2 regions of the uncultured Acetobacterium sp. genome follow, and region 2 is predicted to be linked to the other one. Evidence: a T-box and tRNA genes for the amino acid it is inferred to sense, from the RefSeq annotation. Region 2 holds a T-box; the other holds one or more tRNA genes.
What was found. A T-box is a leader RNA that pairs with one kind of tRNA and senses whether it is charged. The one in region 2 lies ahead of thrS (threonine--tRNA ligase), so its partner is inferred to be a tRNA-Thr.
Positions count from the first base shown of each region.

Region 1: it has a tRNA-Thr gene. The T-box ahead of thrS (threonine--tRNA ligase) is inferred to sense a tRNA for this amino acid. The anticodon was not compared.

Region 1 is NZ_CAKMJU010000115.1:12,647-20,437, reverse strand. It holds gene QZ998_RS14440 (RluA family pseudouridine synthase) at 1-646, opposite strand, end outside; gene fba (class II fructose-1,6-bisphosphate aldolase) at 881-1,810, opposite strand; gene QZ998_RS14430 (folate family ECF transporter S component) at 2,093-2,851, opposite strand; THF riboswitch at 2,904-2,996, opposite strand; gene QZ998_RS14425 (rubredoxin-like domain-containing protein) at 3,154-3,489, shown strand; tRNA gene QZ998_RS14420 (tRNA-Thr) at 3,544-3,619, shown strand; gene QZ998_RS14415 (LysR family transcriptional regulator) at 3,805-4,689, opposite strand; gene QZ998_RS14410 (hypothetical protein) at 4,923-5,060, opposite strand; gene deoC (deoxyribose-phosphate aldolase) at 5,598-6,317, shown strand; gene QZ998_RS14400 (FGGY-family carbohydrate kinase) at 6,506-6,670, shown strand; gene QZ998_RS14395 (iron-containing alcohol dehydrogenase) at 7,054-7,791, shown strand, end outside.
Region 2 is NZ_CAKMJU010000026.1:15,988-23,778, reverse strand. It holds gene obgE (GTPase ObgE) at 1-199, shown strand, start outside; gene QZ998_RS04240 (YhbY family RNA-binding protein) at 251-613, shown strand; gene nadD (nicotinate-nucleotide adenylyltransferase) at 630-1,271, shown strand; gene yqeK (bis(5'-nucleosyl)-tetraphosphatase (symmetrical) YqeK) at 1,258-1,842, shown strand; gene rsfS (ribosome silencing factor) at 1,894-2,238, shown strand; gene ychF (redox-regulated ATPase YchF) at 2,513-3,610, shown strand; gene QZ998_RS04215 (cobalamin B12-binding domain-containing protein) at 3,711-3,992, shown strand; gene QZ998_RS04210 (DUF4080 domain-containing protein) at 4,012-5,421, shown strand; T-box leader at 5,577-5,815, shown strand; gene thrS (threonine--tRNA ligase) at 6,003-7,791, shown strand, end outside.

The DNA.
Region 1 (7,791 bases), on a different contig from region 2:
GGGCGGTCTGTTGTTCCGAAAAGGTGACGGTGTTTTTATCCCCGTCCTTTTTTAAATAACCGACGATTTCGTCTGCAGCTTTGGGTTTGCCGGAAACGATCGTAAAGTAGATCTTTTCGGTTTGGTCTTCACGGATGGCTTTATTGACATCCTGCAAGGTCTTATAATTTTTGGGAACCAGGATGATCCCGGTGGTGTTTTTATCTAACCGGTTGGCACAGGCTGGAGTAAAGGTCAGATTCGTTTTCGGGTCATAGTCGCCCTTTTTAATCAGATACTCAACAGCGTAATCAATCAACGAGATTTCCTTGGTTTTATCTGGCTGGGTCAGCACCTCGGCCGGTTTATTAAGCACCAGCAGGTCGCTGTTTTCATAAATAATATCGAGGATGGTACTATTTTTATCGAGCTTTTTTTTGGTTGCATCGGTTCGGAAACTGGCAATGGTTTCTTCCGAAAAATAAATCGAAATGACGTCACCGGCTGTGACAGCAGTGGAGGGTTCCGATTTTTGACCGTTAAGTTTAATTCTCTTTTTTCGCAGCATCTTTTGGAGAAAGCCCGTCGATGCCTGGGGCATGAGTTTTTTCAGAAAGCGATCCAGTCTTTGGTTGCTTTCATTTTCGGTAATCACAATTGTTTTCATTTATAGTCCTTAAGTCAATTTTTTTATTATTATACCATGGAAGCCAGGTAAATAAATTAAGTTTTGGTAGCCAGTAAAAGAATAATTTAACCAATCCCACAGGTTGAATTCTCAGGGGTATCATAGCAGCCGTTATGGCGGTGTCCATTCATATAAAAAGAGCATGACCGCAAGTAACCGAAGTTACTTTGCGACATGCCCTAAAACGGAGAAACGCATTAAGGATAATAAAAATTATCGTTTGTGGCTGCAATCCAGAACATTCTTAATTTTATGGGCAACCATCGCTTTAATCGCAGAACGTCCCGGTCCCAGATATTGACGGGGGTCAAACCAGCCGGGATTTTCAACAAAAACCTGACGGATCGAGGCGGTCATGGCTAAACGCAGATCGGTGTCAATATTAATTTTACAAACCCCAGATTTCGCAGCTTTTCGCAGCATATCCTCAGGAACGCCCTGGGCACCAGGGATTTGTCCGCCAAATTGATTGCAAAGATCGACAAACTCTTTGGGAACAGAGGAGGCACCATGCAACACCAATGGGAAACCGGGAAGCAGGTCGGAAATCGTATAAAGTCGTTCAAAATCGAGACGGGGTTCGCCTTTGAATTTGAAAGCGCCATGACTGGTACCAATTGTGATGGCCAAAGAATCACAGCCGGTTTGTTTGACAAACTCAACCGCTTCAGCGGGATCGGTATAGGTTGCGTTAGGGGTATCGACATTCACATCATCTTCAATCCCAGCCAGTTTACCCAGCTCGGCTTCAACCACAACGCCGTGATCATGGGCATATTCAACAACTCTTTTCGTTAAGGCAATATTCTCAGCAAAGGGATGTTTTGAACCATCAACCATCACCGATGTAAAACCACTGTCGACGCAGGTTTTGCAAATCTCAAAATCATCACCATGATCTAAATGGAGGCAAATATCCAAGCCGGTAACTTCGATAGCGGCTTCAACTAATTTTCTGATATAGACTGGATGGGCATATTTTCTGGCACCTGCCGATACTTGTAAAATAAGGGGAGCCTGTTCTTCAGCCGCGGCCTCAACAATTCCCTGGATAATCTCCATATTATTGACATTAAAAGCTCCGACAGCATAGCCACCTTCATAAGCTTTTTTGAACATCTCAGTTGATGTTACTAATCCCATTTTCCAAAACCTCCTAAGTGTTATAATTATTTAATCTGTTGTTTGTGCAACATCGATAATTTAGTCACTACGTTAGTATACTCTCTTTTGGGTGAATACTCAAGCAATCCGCTTAAAATTGCCTGTTTTAAATACTTTTTTCGAGATAGAAATTAAAGCAAGATAAAAAGCTAAGTTCTGCCAGAAACAAAGTTGGAAATGATTGGTCAGATTCATGGAGTCAAATTAAAAATAGAAAGAGGCAAACTAAAAATAGCTGCCTCTTATGAGAATGATCTGTGTTTAACGCTGTTTAATAAAGCTAGGAAGAATTTTTAACAAACCAACGAGCATAATTGTGTACAATGGAATCAGGAAGATATTCGAGATGATTCGGGCAGGCAGTAATACGGCAATCGCCTGTCCATAAAGAATACTTAAAAACCAAGTATTTAACAAAATTGATGTGACCAATTGTGAAACGCTGACGATAAAGAGAATATGATCGCTGCGATATTCACTATCAAGATTGGATTTCTTTACAACAATAATGGGGAAGACCGCAAATGTGATCATTAAAGCAATAAAGAGGACAAAGAAAACCATGCTCAGTGGTTCTCCAGCATAATAAATGGTGCCATTGTCAAAACCAAATGTCCCGGATACAACCAAAATAGTTGCGGCCAGAACAATGAATACCAGGTTAAACCATTCCAGATGTTTGATTTCTTTTTTTCTTAACATCATAAAAAGTAAACCCGGAATTAAACCGGTGAGTCCATTGGCCAAGGTAAACCCAATAAAGAAAGGTCCGCCGGGCTTAATTGCAAAGCACAGGATGTCGGAAATAAAACCAACCGCAAATCCTGCCAAGGGTCCAAACAAGATACCGCTTAACATGATCGGTAAAGCCGTGATGTTTAACCGTAACGAAGGGAAACCGCCAAGAGGAATATAAACCTCAAATAGAATCTTCAGCACGATGCTGATGGCAATCAGCAGGCCACAATTGACCACGAGCCGGGTTCTGGTGGAACCACTAATAAAAGCATTACTTTTCATAAAACCTCCTTGATTTTAAAGTAATGCTTCCGCAACCTACAATCTGCATTGTAACAGCGGAAGCGACAAGATACCGCAATGGTCACATTTCGTTTAAAGGCAACTTCCCATCCTTTAACACTTTACGCATCTTGTCTACTCTGGTATGAAATTGACATCATTTTAACACGCAGTAAAGGTTTTCACAAGGATAAAAAATCATCGTTATTTTTTAATCAAAGTAGTTGTTTATGAAATTTTGGGTATATAAAAGTATCAGTTATACAAATTTAACAAGAAATAAAGTAAACGGAGGGTAATAAATGAAAAAGTTATGGAAATGCGGTGATTGTGGTTATAAAATGGAAGGCGTAGAAGCCCCTGAGAATTGCCCGAAATGTGGAGCACCGCGGGAGCAATTTATAGCACTGAATGAAGAAGATGCAAAAAAAGTTTATGATGCTTATGTTACTAACGATATCCACTTGGAAGTGATTGGATTGGCAGAAAAGATCATTCATTTGTCAAGAGAAGGTGCAAAAATAAATCTTGACCCAGCCTGTGTCCATGTTTTCCAAAAAGCTGAAGCAGATTGTTACGTCATCAAAGAAATGTGCAAAGCTGAAATAGCCACTCATATTACAAAAGGAAAATGGTAAAAAAATATTGAAGTGGAGTGAGAGTTTGTGTTATGATAGTTCAGTAAGTTTACTGCTGGCGTGGCACAGATGGTAGCGCAACTGATTCGTAATCAGTAGGTCGGGGGTTCGATTCCCCCCGCTAGCTCCAGTAAGAATATAATATTTTGTTAAAAGAATGGCTTTAATTAGCGGTTCTTTTTTTATTTTTTGTTTTTTAGTCTCCACCTAAAGTATGACCGAATGTGAAAAGTTGAAAAAGTCTGGCTATTTCTGGCTATTTTACCCCTATTTTTTGTCGTACTTTTTTCTCCCTGACTCGATATAATCAGATGATTATTTGCGAGCTTCAAAATATCGAAAAAAGTATTCGCAAAATCTTTGGGCACTCAAAGAAAGGGGTGTATTTTTTTTTGTTAAGATATGGATTTGCGGTATGTTTGGACATCGATATTGTTGCACAATAATATCTTCTGAAATAGGGAGTGCTTTATTCATTCCGAGGATAAAAGGACTGACTCCTAGACCAGATTGAACACATTGCATGGTTACATTAATGTCAGTAGAACAAACGACTATGTTTGGAACAAAATTAGCTTCGGCACAATCATTAACCACGGTATAGTAATTGGTGGAGCCACATAAGACAAGTTTGGTATCTCGGAAGTCTTCAACAGTAATGAAGCTTTTTTTTGCAAGAACATGGTTTTTGGGGACATAGACAATAGAATTAAGGGTATAGAATGGAGAAACATTAAATTGTTCACTATCAACCGATTTTACAGCAAAAAAAACATCAGCAGTACCATCAGAAAGCTGGGCTTGACAAATAGTCTCACGGTGTTCACCAAAACTGAGATCAACATTGGGATATTCTTCAATAAAACGTAAAAATGGCGATAACGTTAAAAGGGGAAGACAACCAAGCTCTAATACAACGTTTACAGTGCCATGGATTAAGCTATTATTCAAGTTTATGGAGTCGGTTACCTTTTGATATTCGCTTAAAATATTTTCTGCATGTTCCCAAAGTAGTTTTCCCTCAACCGTAGGAGTAACACCGCGATTGCTACGTCTAAATAGTTTTACACCAAGTTCACTCTCCATTCGTTTGATCATTCGACTCAATCCTTGCTGAGAAATATATAAGTTCTCAGCTGCAACAGAAACGTTATTGTCCTTACATAGTCGCACAAAGAATTCAAGGCTTTTGATATCCAAAATTAAGCTCCTATTCAAAAAAGTAGTAGGGGAAAAGTAGTATTGACTTATTCAAAATGAAACGTAAATTAATATATGATTAGAATGTCAATTAAAACTATTTAAAGTAGCTAGAATCATATTATTCCCGCCCCAGTGAGGCTTCGGAAGAAAATAATGTAATGTTTGCCCGAAGTTTGATTTTTGCAGCAAAGCAACTGCTCCTTTGAGCACTCGCTTTGTATTAATGGCTCCTACAGACGCAACAGTTCTTTTAAAATCAACGAGCCAACCACTGCATTTACCGGATTATTGGGTCGAGATCCTTTGGTATCAATGTATAACACCGAAAACCGTTCCTCGTTGATCGCCGGGAAAATGAGTTCTGACAAGCCGTTTACTCAGGTACTCAAAAAAATTTCTTTGTCCGTTTATCCACCTGTAGAAAGCGATCATCCAATGTGAGTTGTTGTTCTTTGTTGGTCTTAAATAACATCGTTCTATAGACTCCACTGCTTTTGATTTTGCATCTATTTTACCAGAAGTCAAATCTCAGTTGGAGAGAATTATCAATGTGGTGAAAAATATTTTTGACACCCTAATCATATATTCTAAAATAATCATCGCGAAATAGAAAAGGTCTTTATATTCCAAGAATCAAAGGAATTTATTGTTTCATCTTATCAAATTGAGAACAGGCTGTCAATTTTGATATTTTTTTTACAATCTTTAAAGTTAATTGTAATGGGTTACAATTAACTGTTGTTGTACTCGGTTTTCATAAGATGCTATACTGAAATTGTGGAAAGATTAAGGGAAAATCTTATTTACCTAAGCTGCTTAATTTGAAGATGTTCCACATTAGGATTTGTTAAAAGGTCGAGAGGTTATTTTACACTCTGGCTAATTTAAAATAAAAGGAGAAAAAGATGTTAGTATTAAACGGTAAAGAAATTAACAGAGATTCCTTAGCAAAAATGATGGATGGTTCATTACTTAATCCATTTGCAACAACCCAGGAGATTGATGAATTAGTAAAGACTTCCTTGGATTATAACACAAATTCTGTTTGTGTAAATCCAAACTATCTTGAAAGAGTTGCAAAACAATTAAAAGGTACCGATGTTAAGGCGTGTGTTGTTATTGACTACCCCTTTGGAACCGGATCAATTGAGGACAAAGTAAACCAGACAAAAGTGGCCATTGAGCATGGTGTAGAAATTGTTGATTTTGTGATTGATTACGGTCATTTGAAAAGTGGCAATAAGGATCATTTATTAGAAGAAGTTAAAGCTTGTGTTGCAGCAGCAAATGGTCTTGAAACAAGATTTATCATTGAAGTATGCTATTTAACGCCTGAAGAAATAGTAGCCGCTTGTGAGTGTGTTATTGAAGGTGGCGGGGATTTTGTAAAAACTTCAACAGGTCGATTTGGCGGCCCTGATATGGAAATCATAGACCTCCTAGTAAAAACCTGTAAAGGTCGCTGTAAATTAAAAGTTGCTGGAACAGGTCAGTTCTGGACTACGAATATTGCATTAATGTGTATTGCAGCCGGTGTAGATATTATTGGCACACGTTCGGCTAAAAAAATTGTTGATGAGTCGGAAATTTTTGAAAGATTTGCTAAAAACATCGAAATTAAATAATCATCTAGATGGTTAAGAAATGCAATTTTTCAATTTGAAATGACAGTGACAGAAATTTCTGACTTCGATATCTACGATATTGTGACTGCAATTGCTTTTAAAGCTCCTATTGGATCAAAAGGAACTGTTTTTTATCTTGGCTGGCTGGTGTAAATTGCCCCAATTATAATGATGAAGCTCGTGGTGCGTTGGTAGGGACGACATTAGGCACAACAAAAGCTGAGATTTTAAGAGCTGCCATGAAAGAAATCTGTTTTGAAATGAAAGAAATGCTAGCGGATTTAAAAGATGCTGGTTTTGCAGAATTTAAAATACTTCGTATCACTGGTGGAGCAGCGCAATCAAAGCTATGAAATCAAATGCAGGCTGATACTTAAGATTGCAGAGTGGAAACAGCGGATGCACCAGAAGCGACAGCACTTGGTGCAGCGAAAATTGGAGCGGTTGGCGTTGGCGTATTCAGCAATCTTCATTAAGAAGAACATATGGTACATGTGAAGGATATCTGTGAACCAATTCCAGGAAATGTAGCACGGTATAATGAAGTGTACAAAATGCTTATAGCTTGCTATAAGGGATTAGGTGAAAGTGGATTTCCGGACATTTACGAATTCCAAAAAAATAAAATTTGAAGCATTAATATTTAGGGGGAACTAATCCCCCTTAAATATTATTTTGAAAACAATAGAATGTGAAAACATAATATGTGTTTCTAGGATAGAAACAAGGAGGAGCTATGGAATTTTCGTTTTTTACAGCAAGTAAGATCGTTTTAAAACAAGGTGTGATCAAGGAATTAGATCAATATGTATGTAATTTAGGGACTAATTTTTTAATTGTGGTGGATAGTTTTTTTGCTAATTCGTCTATTCTAGAAAGTATTAAGAAGCAGCTTGAAAGTAATAGTAAAAAAACTGTTTTTTATAGTCAGATTCAGGGAGAACCTACAGTAGAACAAGTCGATGAAGTCACGGAAATAGCAATAAAAAATAGGTGTGATTGTGTTATCTCTATTGGTGGTGGAAGTTGTATTGATGTTGGTAAAGCAGTTGCAGCACTCATTACGAATGGTACACCAGCACTTGATTATATGGAGGTCGTAGGAAAAGGTAAAAAAATTATAGAGATGCCAGTTCCATTTGTGGCTTGTCCAACAACAGCTGGTACTGGTAGTGAAGCAACTAAAAACGCTGTTTTAGGCTCACGTGTTTTAAACTTTAAGCGTTCAATGCGTTCTGATACGATGATTGCTAATGTTGCACTTCTTGATCCAGAATTAACGAGAGAATGCCCTAAGAGCGTGACAGCATTTTCAGGAATTGATGCTTTAACGCATTTAATTGAAGCCTATACAACATGGAGAGCAACACCGATAAGTGATGGTTTAGCGTTAAGCGGGATTGCACTTGGTGGAAAATATTTACAAAGAGCTTTTGACGATGGTAACGACATGGAAGCACGGGAGGGGATGTGT
Region 2 (7,791 bases):
ATTCGATCATCTATTTGTCGTTAAGGGTGCCTTCCTAGAGCGGCTGATTACTTCGGTAAACTTTGAAGATTTGGATTCGATTGGCTTCTTTCAACGGGTTCTAAAAGATAAGGGCGTCTTTGAAGAGCTCGAAAAAATGGGCATCCAAGATGAAGATGTGGTTCAGTTAGAAGAGATCGAATTTGAGTATTTTAAATAGATTTCCCGCTTTATTATATGTTATAATAGCGTCGTAGAAAGTAGAGAAAAAATGTTAACAAGTAAACAAAGAAGTTATTTAAAAAAGCTTGCCATGGATATTCCTGATATCATTTTTGTCGGCAAGGATGGCATCACCCCGCAAGTCATCGTCCAGACCAGGGACGCCATCATTGCCCGGGAACTGATCAAGGGAAAGGTTCAGAATAATTCACTAGAAGATGTCGATAATGTGGCGCGGGAATTAGCTGCGGCTACAAAATCTGATATTGTCTGCACCATCGGCAATAAATTTATCCTCTATAAAAAGAATTTATTGAAAACCAAAATTGAGGTGCCGACTAAAAATCAGAAACCCCTTAAGCGGGTCAAGAAAAAAGCACTGAGTCCATCACGAAAATTCACTAATTCATAATAAGTAAAGGTTTGAGATGAAGAAAAAAATCGGTCTTCTGGGAGGAAGTTTTAATCCCATCCATACGGGTCACCTGCTGCTGGCGGAGTCGGCTCGCGATCAATACGAATTGGATATGGTGTTGTTTATACCCACCGGGAATAACCCATTTAAATTGTCACAGGATGAAATTGCCAGAAAACACCGGCTAAAAATGGTTGAGCTGGCGATTGCCGGCAATCACAACTTTGAAATTTTAACCCATGAAATTGATCAAAATGGCGTCACTTATACCATTGATACGATCAATAGCATTAAAGAAATCTATCCCGATTGTGATTTTTATTTCATCGCCGGGGCTGATTTAATGTTTGAAATCACCTTATGGAAGGGTGCCCCGGAACTATTAAAGTTGGTCAAGTTTATCACCACCTTCCGGCCGGGCTATAGTCATGATCGCTTGGATATGCGGATTAAAGAGCTGCAGGAAATTTATGGTGCTTCTATTTTTAAGCTGTACGCCACCGAAATGGACATCGCTTCTTCTGATATCCGGTCGCGCGTCAAAAATGGTTATTCAATTCGCTATCTGCTCCCTGAAACGGTGGAAGCTTACATTCATGAACACGGTCTCTATTTGCCAGCATACTCCAGTGGGGATAGCGATGAATTGGACTGAGATTGAGGATGATCTAAGAAGGGTGCTAAGCCCGAAACGGTTTAGGCACACCCAAAACGTCGTTGAAGTCGCCCATCAGCTGGCTGATCGCTTCGGATGCGATCACGAGCAGGCCAGGTTAGCGGCACTACTTCATGATTGTGCCAAACATTTATCCGGTCAGCAACAGCTTGATTACGCGAAAAAGCACCACATCAACATTGATTCTGTCTGTCAAAATGATCCGCAATTGCTGCACGGACCAGTCGCTGCGGTGCTTGCCAGCCAACGCTATGGGATTAAAGATCCGGCGATTCTAAAGGCGATTGATTGTCATACGACCGGGTCTAAAAATATGACCACCCTCGATAAGATCATTTATCTGGCTGACTATATTGAAAAAGATCGTTGTTTTCCAGGCGTCGATGCGATTCGACAGATGGCCGAAAGTGATTTGGATCGCGCCACCATTATGGCACTAACCAACTGCATCTGTCATGTCGCCGAAACGGAGGCGCTACTGCACCAAAATACGATTGAAGCACGAAATGATTTAATTATAAAACAAAAAAACTTACTGCAAAAAACTTAGTAAAAAAAATAGCATAAAAAAATAGCATAAAAAATTTATCAAAGAAAGGAAGTGATTTTTATTAATCCAGAAGAATTTGCAAAAAAAATAGAAGCGTGGATTGAGGCAAAAAATGGTGATGAGATTGAAGTGATTAACGTAACCGAAATGACCACCATTGCCAACTATTTTGTGATCGCCAGCGGGAACTCTGAACGTCAGGTAAAAGCGATTGCTGACAATGTCGAATATGAAGCGAAAGAATTGGAAATATTCCCCAAAAACATCGAGGGTCAAAGAGAAGGCCGGTGGATCTTACTCGATTACTATGATGTGATTGTCCATATTTTCCATACCGAAGAGCGTCAGTTGTACAACCTCGAAAAGCTTTGGAAAAACAGCCCAGTTACGCGCTAGGCAAAGTCTAAAAATCTGCTTGATGGTCATTTGTAGCCCCGTGAATTTTAAGAAGCGGGGGATGTGGCAGATGACAAGCTGATCGGCATCAAGTGAATCTACTTACTCAATTATAATGGTGGCACTTCTTGATCCTTCGGGACAGGAAAACCCACCTTTTTACATGCCAGGATTAATTTTTGCCAGACAGCAGTTTGCTTTTACTAAACAAAAATAATTTTAGTGATATGAAATTAAAAAAGAAAAATTGAATGAAAATTAGAAAGAGGTAACTATGAAAATAGGAATCGTTGGCTTACCCAACGTCGGGAAAAGCACCATTTTTAATGCATTGACGAAGGCTGGCGCAGAGTCGGCTAATTATCCATTTTGCACGATAGACCCCAATATTGGAGTTGTTACGGTACCAGATCCGCGGCTGGCGGTCTTGGAGAAAATGCACAACTCAAAAAAAGTCATTCCGACAACCATTGAATTTGTCGATATTGCCGGTCTGGTACGCGGGGCCAGCAAAGGCGAAGGGTTGGGTAACAAGTTTCTTTCGCATATTCGCGAAGTCGATGCGATTGTTCATGTCGTTCGTTGTTTTGAAGATGATAACGTCGTTCATGTGGAGGGGAAAATCGATCCCATCGATGACCTGGAAACCATTAATCTGGAACTGATTTTTGCGGATATTGAAATGCTCGATCGACGGATTGAGAAAAATAAGAAACTGGCCAAAACGAATCCTCAAGAAAAAGCAAACATTGACGTGGCAATGCGGCTGCGGGAAATTCTTGAGCTTGGTAAAATGCCCAATGATGACGATTTTTCTGCTGAAGAATGGGAATTTATTCAAACCATTCAGTTGATCTCGATTAAACCGGTGCTTTATATCGCCAATGTTTCCGAGGATGATCTCCATGAAGATAATGAAATGGTAACCCGCCTCAAAGCGACTGTTAGAGAAAATCACTCGGGTAGTCACAAGGATATTATTAAGATATCGGCAAAAATTGAAGAAGAGATTGCTCAGTTTGATGATGTTGAAAAAGCAGAATTCTTATCCGATATGGGATTGGCCGAATCGGGACTGGATCAAGTTATCCGTTGCGGCTATAAATTATTGGGTCTAATCACCTTCTTAACCGCTGGTCCCCAGGAAGTACGTGCCTGGACGGTTACCGAAGGCACGAAGGCGCCCCAGGCCGCCGGCAAGATCCATAGCGATATTGAGCGTGGTTTTATTCGCGCTGAGATTACCGGCTTTGAACAATTAATAGCGGCTGGTTCGGAAGTGAAAGCCAAAGAAAGCGGTGTTACCCGGGTTGAAGGAAAAGATTATGTCATGAAAGATGGCGATGTTACCTTTTTCCGATTCAATGTATAGCGCAGTAGGAAGTGTTCATCTCATTTCTGGCTAAGAATAAACTTCCGGGAAATGATGAACAGTTTTCGACCTATGCCACCTGATAAGCTTGGAGGCTCTTGTGAAAGATCTTGTTTTAGTCGCAATTAATGCAAAATATATCCATACCAATCTGGCGGTGCGTTCACTGAAGGCACAACTAGCGGATTTTGATGTCGAAATTGTGGAAGTCTCGATTAATGACCCGCTCCACCGGATCATCAAGTTGCTCCTCGATACCGATGCCAGGCGGATTGGTTTTTCCTGTTATATCTGGAATATTGAGATGGTTCTTAAGCTTGCTGAAGTGCTCAAAAAAGCCAGACCGCAGCTGCAGATTATTTTGGGGGGGGCCAGAGGTTAGTTTTGATGGCCTGGGATTAATGAAAGAACACCGCTTTTGCGATTTTATTATTCAGGGCGAAGCGGAAGATAAACTAAAAGCTTTGCTTAAGAGTGGTGACAATCTGCAAAAATTTTTTCAGGTGCCGGGTCTTTGTTATCGCAATTTGGCTGGCGAAATCATCGAAAACCCCGATGCTGAACCCGCCCCCTTAAATCAATTGGTTTTTCCCTATGCTAATGTCGATCTGGATCGTCTAAAAAATAAGATCATATATTATGAAACGATCCGGGGTTGTCCCTTTGCTTGTTCCTATTGTCTTTCTTCGACCAAGCCGGGCTTAAAGCTACTCGATCTTGATCGGGTTCTTAGCGAACTGGATTTCTTTATCGGGGCGGGTGTCAAGCAGGTGAAACTGGTCGATCGGACTTTTAACTGTGACCTGGCTCGTGCCAAAGCAATATTTAAACATTTGATTAAAGGCGGCGGTGATACTAATTTTCATTTTGAAATGACCGGCGATCGGATCGATGATGAAATGATCGACTTGCTAAAGACGGCACCACCAGGACTAATCCAGTTTGAAATTGGCGTTCAAAGCACGTCGCCGGATACGCTCACGGCGATTGGTCGAAAAATCAGTGTCAGCCGAACCGAAGAACATGTCAAAAAACTGCTTGACCAAGACAATATCCATATTCATCTGGATTTGATTGCGGGCTTGCCCCACGAAAGCTATGAACTTTTTAAATCATCCTTTAATCAGGTGATTGCGCTCCGCCCGGATATGCTGCAACTGGGCTTTTTGAAATGTCTCAAAGGGACCCGTATTCGCAGTCAAGCAGACCTCCATGACTATCAGTATGCCAGCTTTGCGCCTTATGAAATCATTTCAAATAAGTACATCAGTGCTAAAGAACTGTATCAATTGAGGCAAATTGAAGTGTTGGTCGATCGTTACTTCAATAGCGGCGCATTTAAAGATAGCCTGGCTTTTATTTTCACTGCGCAAATTTATCCCACCCCCTTTGATTTTTTTGAAGCCTTTTCGATTTATTGGGAGAGCTGCGGTTATTATGATCTGGGAAAATCAAAGGAACAACTCTATTTAATCCTGTCCGATTTTTTTGCTGGTCACGAAAAGAGCCAGCTGATCGGCGACTGGATAAAATTTGATTGTCTTGCTCAGGGCAATCTCAGACTGCCAATCGGTATGGCTGACACCAGTCCGGCAAAGGAATGGATCTTTGAATTTTTAAAAGAACCGCAAAATATAAAAAAATACCTGGCTCGCTTTGTTAATCTGGCACCCAAAAAAATCTATACACAGGTCAAATTTCAATATTTTTCGACGGCCTTTCTGAGCCAACTTTCCGGACAAGCTGCTTTGTCACACGATGGGCAGGGGTTGATGGTGTTTTATGAAGGCGGCTTTGAAATTATCAATTGAAATTATCAGTTCAAATCATCAGTAAATTGGATAAATGGATTCAAACATAAACTGATTCAAAAAAATGATTTGAAAAATAATAAGAAAATTAATTATACGAAAAAGTATTGATTCTTTTTTAGATAAAGGTTATACTAAAAGACAATTAAAATAGAAAAAAGACGCTGATAAGGACGAGTAAGTTATCCACCGGATTCAGAGAGTAGGCAACTTGGCTGTAATTGCCTAACCCAGAGATAACCAAAAACCACCTTGGAGTCGAAACCTGAAAGATTGGCATGCTGCATGCAGCTGCTTTTGATTAGGGTTTTACGGAGCTGACCGTTATTCAGAACTTAAGTGGATTCACGAAGGTGGATCAAATTGGGTGGAACCGCGTTTATACGTCCCTTTGTTTGACAAAGGGGCTTTTTTGTTTTAAAAATAAATGTTTTCATGAAGCAAAACGCAATACGATAGCGATTGAGGCGGTCGACATTCGGATAACCCCTACCGGCAATTGGTCGGCACAGGGGGTGTCAATACCCTAAATCGCTGGAAATTAAGTTGCTTTCATAATAAAAAATTAAAAGGAGAAAATTATGATTACTATTACGTTAAAAGACGGATCCATAAAGACTTATGAACCCGGAATCACGGTGCTTGAAGTTGCCACTGATATCAGCCCCGGTTTAGCCAAAAATACCATGGCGGGGGAACTAAATGGTCAGCTTGTCGATGTCCGTCAGGCGATTAGTGAAGATGCCACCCTCAATCTATTAAAATTTGAAGATCAGGGCGGCAAGCATTCCTTCTGGCATACTGGTTCGCATCTGCTGGCTCAGGCGGTAAAACGACTCTATCCGCAGGCAAAGCTAGCGATTGGCCCGGCGATTGAAAATGGTTTTTACTATGATATTGATGTCGATGTGATTATCACGCCAGAAATCATGGAAAAAATTGAAAAGGAAATGGCAAAAATTGTAAAAGAAGGGCTTGAAATTACCCGCTATGAACTAAGCCGAAACGATGCCCTGGCAAAGGTAAATGCTGAAGGAGAGATTTACAAAGCCGAACTGATCGCAAATCTACCGGAAGACGCGGTCATCAGTTTTTATAGCCAGGGTGAATTCTCGGATCTTTGCGCGGGTCCCCATATCCAAAATCTTAGTGGCATTAAGGCGATTAAGCTCTTAAGTCTGGCCGGTGCCTATTGGCGCGGTGATGAAAAAAATAAAATGCTGCAACGGATCTACGGGATCACCTTCCCCAAAAAAAGTGAATTGGAAGCCTATTTAACCCGTCTGGAAGAAGCCAAAAAACGTGATCACCGGAAGTTGGGAAAAGAACTGGATCTTTTCTCACTCCAGGAAGAAGGACCAGGCTTTCCTTTTTTCCATCCCAAGGGAATGATAATCAGAAATGAACTGGAAAATTTCTGGCGACAGATCCATCAGCTTCGCGGTTACCAGGAAATTAAGACCCCAATTATCTTAAATGCCGATCTCTGGAAACGTTCGGGTCATTGGGATCATTATCAGGAAAACATGTATTTCACTGAAATTGATGAGGCTTCTTATGCCGTTAAACCGATGAACTGCCCCGGCGGCATGCTGGTTTATAAACGCAAGGGTCATTCCTATCGCGACCTGCCACTAAAGATGGCGGAACTGGGTCTGGTGCATCGGCATGAACTGCATGGTGCTTTGCATGGACTGATGCGGGTGCGAAACTTTACCCAGGATGATGCCCATATCTTTATGACCCCGGATCAAATAGAAGCGGAAGTCATTAAGGTCATTGATCTGGCTGATGACATTTATAGGGTGTTTGGCTTTAACTACAAGGTTGAACTGTCAACCAAACCAGAAAAAGCGATTGGGTCTGACGAGGTTTGGGAAATAGCAACCGAAGCGCTAAGAAATGCGCTCGAGAAAAAGAACATCGACTATCGATTAAACCCAGGTGACGGGGCATTTTATGGACCTAAAATTGACTTCCATCTGGAAGACAGCCTCGGTCGTACCTGGCAATGCGGCACCATTCAGCTGGACTTCCAGATGCCGGAACGCTTTGACCTGAACTACATTGGTTCCGATGGTGAAAAGCACCGCCCGGTGATTGTACATCGAACAATACTGGGCAGTATCGAACGGTTCTTCGGGATCTTAATTGAGCACTTTGCCGGAAAATTCCCGGTTTGGCTGGCTCCGGTTCAGGTCGTAATTATTCCGGTTGCCGATGCCCACCATGATTTTGCTAACGGGATTGAAGCACAACTTACCGCAATTGGAGTCCGGGCTTCGGTCGATGACCGCGGTGAAAAGCTGGGTTACCGCATCCGCGAAGCACAAATGCAAAAAATTCCCTATATGCTGGTGATTGGCGATA